Linked DNA regions of Paraglaciecola psychrophila 170. The main gene of each other region encodes a partner of the protein of the gene in region 3 in a complex. Links are inferred from orthologs where the notes say so. Each region holds a gene or a part of one and is shown on either strand. Other genes may lie near its edges.

The links.
Region 1: the proteins of dnaX (region 3) and dnaN are in contact, whole or in part, in a cryo-EM structure (PDB 8GIZ), measured with the Escherichia coli proteins. The link is inferred for Paraglaciecola psychrophila 170 from one-to-one orthologs.
Region 2: the proteins of dnaX (region 3) and holA are in contact, whole or in part, in a cryo-EM structure (PDB 8GIZ), measured with the Escherichia coli proteins. The link is inferred for Paraglaciecola psychrophila 170 from one-to-one orthologs.

The regions. Positions count from the first base shown.
Region 1 is NC_020514.1:705-3,668, reverse strand. What follows is about bases 163-2,964. They hold dnaN (DNA polymerase III subunit beta), read right to left. Parts: upstream 2,215-2,964; coding sequence 1,111-2,214; downstream 163-1,110. Other genes in these bases: dnaA (chromosomal replication initiator protein DnaA), read right to left, coding at 2,233-2,964; recF (DNA replication/repair protein RecF), read right to left, coding at 163-1,082. Also shown: more of recF, read right to left, coding at 1-162. UniProt on the Escherichia coli protein: Confers DNA tethering and processivity to DNA polymerases and other proteins. Acts as a clamp, forming a ring around DNA (a reaction catalyzed by the clamp-loading complex) which diffuses in an ATP-independent manner freely and bidirectionally along dsDNA.
Region 2 is NC_020514.1:3,333,748-3,336,822, reverse strand. Bases 140-3,052 are described here. They hold holA (DNA polymerase III subunit delta), read right to left. Parts: upstream 2,159-3,052; coding sequence 1,121-2,158; downstream 140-1,120. Other genes in these bases: C427_RS14510 (LPS-assembly lipoprotein LptE), read right to left, coding at 2,158-2,697; nadD (nicotinate-nucleotide adenylyltransferase), read right to left, coding at 412-1,107; rsfS (ribosome silencing factor), read right to left, coding at 140-365. In the rest of the region: 23S rRNA (pseudouridine(1915)-N(3))-methyltransferase RlmH, read right to left, coding at 1-39; more of rsfS, read right to left, coding at 48-139. UniProt on the Escherichia coli protein: Part of the beta sliding clamp loading complex, which hydrolyzes ATP to load the beta clamp onto primed DNA to form the DNA replication pre-initiation complex.
Region 3 is NC_020514.1:1,701,504-1,704,759, forward strand. The notes cover bases 26-3,119. They hold dnaX (DNA polymerase III subunit gamma/tau), read left to right. Parts: upstream 26-350; coding sequence 351-2,888; downstream 2,889-3,119. Other genes in these bases: apt (adenine phosphoribosyltransferase), read left to right, coding at 26-342; C427_RS07435 (YbaB/EbfC family nucleoid-associated protein), read left to right, coding at 2,923-3,119. Also shown: more of apt, read left to right, coding at 1-25; more of C427_RS07435, read left to right, coding at 3,120-3,252. UniProt on the Escherichia coli protein: Part of the beta sliding clamp loading complex, which hydrolyzes ATP to load the beta clamp onto primed DNA to form the DNA replication pre-initiation complex.

The DNA.
Region 1 (2,964 bases), 1.7 Mb from region 3 along the record:
TCCTCTCTCACCTGGCCATGTTCCACGTGAAACACTTTTTTATCGTTATAGTTCTCTAAGAACTCTAGTTGTTTGATATCAATAGCTGTAACAAACAATTGAGTATCAGAAGTGTTCAATCTTGATATAAACACTTTTCTTTTTTCTTCATCTAATTCTGCACCAACATCATCCAATAGAAAGATTGAGGTCTTATCTGTCTGGGCATGTAAATACTGTGTTTGAGCAAGTTGCATACCTGCCACCAACATCCTTAACTGACCCCTAGATAAAACCTCATGTGCATTTACACCTTGGGTCTTAATACGTAGGTCTGCTTTATGAGGTCCAACGCTTAAAAAACCATTCTTTTGGTCTCGTTGCCTATTCTTTAATACAGCGTCCGATAAACTGTAACCCTTTTCCCACCCCCTATAATACGAAATTTCGAAGGAAAACTCAGGTAAAAAATCTTTTAAATTTGAATTAATAAGGTGTATTAAATGATCATTGAGTAAATTTTCTCTTTTTAGACTAATTGACTCACCCTTTTGACAAAGAATGTCATTCCAATAATCTAAACCTTGCTTTGGTTGATAGCTTTTATACAAGGCATTTAGATGCTTTAAGGACCTACTATAAACCTGAAAATCTAAATTAAAAGATTGTTCCACGTGAAACAACAACCAATCTAGATATCGCCTGCGTAACTTTGGTGAACCAAGTAATAAATCCGAGCTTTGAGGCGTGAAAATTTGGATAGGCAAATAACTAGCTAAATCTGTTGCACGGCTAGACTTATTTCCATTTATATTCACGATACAACTGTCGTTGGATAGTCTACTTATACCAAATTTTTGCTGAATACCATCCTCGATCAGTGCCGAACAAAAAACAGTAAAACCGGGTTTATCATGACTAATAACACTTTTGTGTTTATGAGTACGAAAAGAACGTGCAAAACCTAAATAATGTAAGGCCTCAAGAATTGAAGATTTGCCACTACCATTTGCACCTAAGAAAACGTTTAAACTTTCATGTGCAGTAAGTGACAAATCATTAATATTTCTAAAATGACTTATCTGGACTTTGTCCAGCTTCATAGGGAACCAAACTTCTTATAAAGACTGATTACAATCTCATTGGCATTATAACGTATAACGCAGAGTCATCCCTAGAGTCTTCTATTAATGCACTGCTATTTGAGTCAGCCAAAGTAATTCGAACGTCTTCACAGCTTAAGCCGTTCATTACATCAATTAAGTATGCGACATTAAAGCCAATTTCTAAACTATCACCCTGATAATCAACATCTACGATTTCTTCAGCTTCTTCCTGCTCTGGATTGTTGGCTGTAATTTTTAGCTCCCCATTAGACAGATTTAAACGTACACCTCTAAACTTTTCATTTGACAGGATTGAAGCTCTGGAAAAAGCGTGCTTAAGAACATCCTTACTAGACTCAATTTTTTTATCGCCATCTTTTGGCAACACACGCCTATAATCAGGGAAACGACCATCAACTAGCTTGCTAGTAAATATGAAATCAGTTGAAAAAATTCTAATGTGGTTTGAGCCAACTTGAACTTTTACTAACTTATCATTATCCTCAATTAAGCGGATTATCTCTAAGACGCCTTTACGGGGAATAATCACCTGACGGTTAGTTAATGTAGCATTTGTATAATTTAAACGACACAAAGCCAACCTATGTCCATCTGTAGCAACGGTACGAATGAGGTTATCTTCTGTCTCGAGGGACATGCCATTTAAGTAATAACGAACATCTTGCTGGGCCATACAAAAATGTGTGCTGTCGATTAGACGCTTTAAATCTGATTGAGGTATTTCGAACTCTAAATCGCCTTGCCAATCTTCGAGGTTAGGATAGTCGTCAGCAGACAATGTAGATAAACTATATTTACTACGTCCAGACTTCAGCAATGCTTTATTGGATTCAACACTAAAATCTATACTGCTGCCTTCATTAAGTCCTCTACAAATATCTAATAATTTTTTAGCTGGGACGGTAATTTCACCTTCAACGAAGTCACCACTTAAAGTGACGTTAGAGATTAATTCCACTTCTAAATCCGTCCCTGTTAGCCAGAGTGAGTTATCACTAACCTTTATTAAAACATTAGATAATATAGGCAATGTGTGACGGCGTTCAACTGCACCTGAAACTAATTGAAGAGGCTGTAAGAAATTTTCCCTACTAATGCTAAATTTCATCTTTTTACTCGTGAATTTTTATGAAGAAAGTGTGCGTATTAAATTTTGATAGTCTTCTTTTATATCATGACTTTCTTCCCTTAGCTGCACTATTTTTCTACAAGCGTGCAATACCGTGGTGTGGTCTCGTCCACCAAAAGCGTCACCAATCTCTGGCAAACTATGGTTAGTTAATTCTTTAGACAAAGCCATCGCCATTTGCCTAGGTCTGGCGACACTTCGGCTGCGCCGTTTTGACAAAATGTCAGCCATCTTAATCTTGTAATATTCTGCGACTGTCTTTTGAATGTTATCGATCGTGACTAATTTTTCTTGCAGTGCCAGTAAATCACGAAGCGCTTCACGAACAAAATCTATCGTAATAGGACGTCCCGTAAAGTTTGCATTAGCAATGACCCGGTTTAACGCACCTTCGAGTTCACGGACATTTGAGCGTAAACGTTTAGCAATAAAGAAAGCAACTTCATCAGGTAAAAATATTTTATTTTCAACCGCCTTGCGCATCAAAATGGCTACACGGGTCTCTAACTCAGGTGGTTCGATGGCGATCGTAAGACCCCAACCAAAGCGAGATTTAAGTCGGTCTTCAACACCCACAATCTCTTTTGGATAACGATCAGAAGTGAGAATTATCTGTTGATTACCTTCTAATAATGCATTGAAGGTATGGAAAAACTCTTCTTGAGAGCGCTCTTTGTTCGCGAAAAATTGAATATCGTCTATAAGTAAAGCATCGACTGATCGGTAATA
Region 2 (3,075 bases), 1.6 Mb from region 3 along the record:
GGGCATTTTCATGCCCACCGCAATCATTTGAATACGCACTGGTTAATTTAGCCCCAGAGTTTTTCCAACTGATAGAAATTTCGGGCTTCATCTTGCATCACATGTAAGACTACGTCACCTAGGTCAACTAAGACCCAATCTCCGGTTTCTCGCCCTTCAATACTTAAAGGTGTGGTGCCAGCTCGTTTAGCTTCAACTACCACATTTTCGGCAATTGAAATAACATGACGTTTAGAATTACCTGAGCAAATTAACATGGTTTCGGTAACCGAAGATTTTTCTGCAACATCTAAATCAATAATGTCACGACCTTTTAAGTCTTCGACTTTTTCTATTACAAAGGCTTTTAACTGTTGGTGGTCCAAAGACTTTCCTTATGGTTGAATTTTATACAAATGAATTTGTAATAGTTTAACAGAAATCGACACTCTGCTGATAGAGCTTATGCTGTTGAATATAATCTAATATCTTTGGTGGTAAAAAGCACTCAACCGATTGATTTTTATATAATTGTTGTCTTATTTGGGTGGATGAGACGTTTAATGTTTGGGTATTAGCTACATAAATGTGCCCAGCAAGACTGTTATGCAAAGCGATTGGAGTAAAAGTTTGCCTTTTGTTTAGCAATGTTTTTAGTTGTGACGCATGCTGTTTTGAAGAGCTTTCAGAGATCCCTTGTATTTCTTTTACAGACTCGCCCTTTCTTTCACACACTACAAAATGGCAAAGGGAAAATAGGGTTGACCAATCATGCCAAGTAAATAAATTATGGAAAGAGTCGGTGCCTATGAAAAAACACAATGGGGTAGTGGGCATGGCTTCGCGAATTTCTTTTAATGAGTCGACACTAAATGTGGGTTTTCCTCTATTAATATCTCTTGAGTCAGGGTAAAACAAAGGGTAATCGACACAAGTAAGTTCTACCATTTTAAGCCTGTCTTCGCTTGATGCTACTGCAGGATTTTTATGACTGGGAATATAACAAGGCATTAGGGCGACTTTTTTGATGTTGGTTTTTTCTGCCGCTTCTATTACGGGATAAATATGCCCATTGTGAATGGGGTCGAAGGTGCCACCAAAAATACCTAAAGGAGAAGCAAGTTGCACGTAAATATGTCTCCTAGTCTAAAATGCCATAATCTAAAGGCACATTATTGAGAGAATATGGAACAAACAGCAAACATAAATGGCATAACTCTACATAAGGACGTACCACTTGAGTTTGTTTGATAGCGTTATCAAACTCAGCCAGCTTTTGTTGTAATGCACGCATATGCTCTAATGACAAACGCTGCAACGCTGACTGATATAAAGATTGCCGACTTTTCCATATTCGGTGCTGATTCCAGTTAATCGTTTTACCCAGTTGTTTGTCAAATAATATCGCCTGCAACGTTTGCCACTCTCGGGTCAAAGCCCAGACAATAATATTAGGTTCGACTCCCTCACTTTCTAAGCGATAGAGCATTTTTACTGCTCTTTGAGCATCTCCGCTGAGTAAAACATCGATTAAATGAAACACCGTAAATCTGGACTGATCTACAACCGCTTGTTCAACTTGTTCAAAGCTTGGGTTGCCTTGTGGATAAATCAGCATTAACTTTTGAATTTCTTGTTTAGCCGCGAGTAAATTACCTTCACAGTAGTCAACTAACAACTGCGATATTTGCTGCGATGGCTGCATGCCTGCCATATTCATCTGGGTATTCAACCACTGATATAACGCATTGCCTTCAAGAGGATAACAAGGCACATAAACTGCGTGTTTATCCACTGCCTTAAACCACTTTGTGTTTTGTACATCCTTACCTACTTTACCGCCATGTATTACAATCAGCACATCAGGATTCACCTGCTGCGCTAAGCTAGTTAATACCTTGCTACCTTCTGCTCCAGGTTTTCCGGTGGGTAATTCAAGCTCAATGATTTGTCTGGTAGAAAACAACGACAAGGTTTGTGTCGCTTCAATCAGTGTATCCCAGCTAAATTGACCATCTACTACTAAAGATTGGCGTTCGTCAAAGCCTTGGGCTAAGGCGGCGTTTCGAATTAACTCAATACACTCAAGTTTTTGTTGCGGCTCATCACCAAAAATTAGATAGAAAGGCTTTATCTCTGAAGAGGCATTAAGTTTAAATCGGTTTGGATAAACCTGCATTAGCCACCTGTAGTCTGTTGCCAATTGCTATATGAGCTGGCAATTTGACGGATAATGCGATTGGCTGCTTCTTGACGCATTTCGTTTTGGATCAAGTCCAACTCACGAGACTTAGCTAACACTGCATCTGGGTCGTCTTGATATTCCCTAGTGACATCGATTTCTATTTCTATCGCATCTTGTGCTGGAAATTGGATTTGATATTTAATGGTATACACCAACTCATATTCTGCTACTTGTCCGGATGAAAAAAGAGACAACAAGCGCCTCTCAAGTTGGTCGGAGCTTAAATACACAATTACATCCACTTGCTCATCGAGTTGACTAGCACTGGCGGTATTATCCCACACATCAATGTTTATACCTTGCAGCTGCTTACCTAATATCCTATGCAGTGGTGTGTTTTTCTGTGCCGCTAGTAATTGCAGTTGTTGAATACCAGTGGGCAGCCCGTAGTCACCACGTAACTTAAAGCCGCATCCTACTATTGTTAAAACAATAGTCAGGATACAAACATTTAAGCATATGCGTTTTAGCACCTTAATTCGCCACTATGTTGAGTAATCTACCCGGAATATAAATGATTTTTCGGATGGTCTTGCCATCTGTATGTTGCTGCACATTTTGTTCGCCTAAGCCTATAGCCTCGACTTGTTCTTTAGTGGCATCTGCAGCGACGGTAATTTTAGCTCTAACTTTCCCGTTGACTTGCAACACTATTAGTTTTTCGTCTTCAACCATTGCGTCAGCGTCAGCAATAGGCCATGGTGCAGTTTCTACTTCATTTTCATGGCCTAAGTCTCGGTACATTACATGACAAATATGAGGTGCAATAGGAGCCAGTAACAAGACTATCGCATCGATACCTTCGCGCATTACTGCTAAGTCTTGGGCAGATATTTTGGGCGCTTTTTGTA
Region 3 (3,256 bases):
GGTGCACCTCTGGCTATAGAGTTAGGTATAGGATTTATTCCTGTGCGTAAGCCAAACAAACTTCCACGGGAAGTGATTAGCGAAAGTTACGAACTTGAATACGGTACAGATAGCTTAGAAATCCACCGAGATGCCGTTAAGCCTGGTGAAAAAGTATTGATGTTAGATGATTTATTGGCAACTGGCGGTACTATGGTTGCCACAGCTAATTTGATCAGGCGCCTAGGCGGTGTAGTTGAACACGCTGGTTTTGTTATTTCTTTACCTGCACTCGGTGGCGAGCAAAAGCTCACCGATTGTGGCGTTACCAGTTTTTCTATTTGCGAATTCGACGGCGAGTAAAAACGTAAATGAGTTATCAAGTTTTAGCAAGGAAATGGCGACCTAACCGTTTTGGCGAGTTAGTTGGGCAAGAACATGTCGTTACCGCCATTTCTAATGCGCTTGATAACAATAGATTGCATCATGCTTATTTATTTACCGGTACGCGAGGTGTTGGCAAAACCACTATCGCCCGTATTTTTTCAAAAAGTTTAAATTGTGAACAAGGTTTAAGTGCTAAACCTTGTGGACAATGTAGTACCTGTAAAGAAATCGAAAATGGCAACTTTATTGATTTGCTTGAAATAGATGCCGCATCACGAACTAAGGTGGAAGATACCCGCGAGTTGCTTGACAACGTGCAATACAAACCCAGCCGTGGTCGCTTCAAAGTTTATTTGATCGATGAAGTCCACATGTTGTCAAAGCATAGTTTTAATGCTTTGTTGAAAACCCTTGAAGAGCCACCGCCTCATGTAAAATTCTTATTGGCGACGACTGACCCACAAAAACTACCAGTAACGATTTTATCCCGCTGTTTACAATTTAATCTTAAGGCCTTGTCTCGCACACAAATCAGCCAGCAATTAGATTTTGTACTGGGCGAAGAAGGCATTGTGTTTGATAAAGAAGCGCTTAACCAATTAGCTAGAGCTGCCCAAGGTAGTATGCGTGATGCGTTAAGTCTGACCGACCAAGCCATTGCCCAAGGCAACGGTGTAGTGAGTTTGCAGATTGTCACAGATATGCTGGGCTTGATGGACAAAAATCAGGTGCTTAAGTTAGTTCACGCTATCGTACAAAAAGATAGTGCGGCGGTTATGCAACAAGTCGAGTTTATGGCTAATCAAGCACCAGACTATGGCTTGGTGCTGGCTGAAATTATGAGCTTGTTACACCAAATTGCCTTAACCCAATTTGTGCCTGACGCATGTAAATTAGAAACAATTTCAGCCAGAGCTATTTTTCAATTGGCTAAATCTGTGCCTGCTGAACAGATTCAATTACTATATCAAATTGCCCTAACAGGTAAAAAAGACTTACCCCATGCAGCTGATGCTAGAACAGGTCTAGAAATGACCTTGTTGCGTATGTTGGCCTTCTGCCCTGATAATGTGAAAATGGAAGCGCTAGATATTGTTGCTTTAACTCCAAAGGTTGATGGGCGGTCACAACAAGCTGCCATTCAGGAAACAAGTCAAACAAGCGACCATGTTAACTCAGCCTCGGTAGTGACTAAGCCTACCGCCCATGTTGCTGATGATGTGGTACATCAAAACCAGCCTTTACTTGAACCTGTTGCGGAGCGTTTGGAGCAAAACAGTTCTGTAGCTGCGGTGATAGCTGAAAACCAGTCGCCTGTGCAACAAGACGTCAGTACTGAGTCTTTATCTGAAATATTACCCGAGATTTCACCCGAAATTTCGCCCTTATCCCGACAAGAACAAACTGATGAGTTTGATGATGTTCTAACAACAGCATCAGACATTGACTTATTTGCTCAACAGCAAGATATAATGGCGCAAGCAGCAGACTTTGGTCATCATCAGCCGAACGATTACGAACAATACCAGCCTGTTGCATTGGACGAGCGCCCGCATCAAGCATTTGATGTTGAGCATGAGCCAATCAACAATGAAAATCCTGGGATGCATACGCAGCCTACTGAGCAGCTTACCGGTACAAAACCTACTACCTCGACAGCTGATTTAATAGCACTTCGCAATAAGCTTAAACAAAGACAACGTGATGGGGGGGAAGGGGCTGAACGAGTAAAAAAGTCTGAAAGTGCCAAGCCATTTAATTTAGCCGCGATCCGCAAGCAAAACCAAGAAGCTGCAAATCAGCCTGCTGCTACTTATGACGATAGGCAAAGTCAGGATATACCTGCAGCATCTGCTCCAGTATCTCAACTGCAAGTAACACCTCTTAGCGCAGGCCATGTAATAGATAACTCACCGCCTTGGCCGGTCGAAAACGAGTCACAATCTACAGCGGTAGTTGCACCGATGCCTTCAGCTGAGTTTACACACGTGCTTTCACCCTTGGTCAGCAGCCCTTTCTCAGTAGAAAAAACGCTTCAGGAAGCAGAATACTTCGATTCTAGTGCTCATTTAGACGAAGAAAATGTTGGTGAAGTCACCCAAGAGATTTCTGCTTTTTTACCGAATAAACAAAAAGTCTTAAAAGCTTTACAAATTGATGGCTGGAGTCAATTAATTGAAGATATTCAAGTAACGGCTTTAACAAAACAATTGGCCTTGCACTCTTCTTTTAATCAGCAAGGCAACACAGTCAAATTGATTCTTTTAGAGACTAAAGTACATCTTATTTCTGAAACCGCACAGCAACAGCTTAAAGAGGCGCTGTGTTTAGCACTTAATAGTCCGATTGAGCTTGAAATCGAGCTAGGGCGACCCATTAACACTCCTTATGCTTTGCAATTAAAAGTTAACCAAGTGCGTCATGAATACGCGAGGGAAGTAGTGAAGAGTGATCCCGGCATCCAATTGTTACAAAAACAATTTGCTGCCAAGGTCGACGAACAAAGTATTCGAGCAAGATAGCCTACTAAAATTAGATTTTTTTAAAGAGAGACAGATTATGATGAAAGGTGGAATGGGTAACATGATGAAGCAAGCGCAACAAATGCAAGAGCGCATGCAGAAAAATCAAGAAGAGTTAGCCAAAACAGAAGTCACTGGTGAGTCTGGTGCGGGTTTGGTTAAAGTTACAATGACGTGCAGTCATGCCGTACGTAGAGTTGATATCGATTCCAGCCTGATGGAAGAAGATAAAGAAATGATCGAAGATTTGGTTGCCGCGGCCTTTAATGACGGCGTTAGACGTGTACAAGAAACCACCAAAGAAAAAATGGCCGACGTAACTGGCGGTATGCCTTTACCTCCTGGCTTTAAGATGCCTTTTTAAGGCT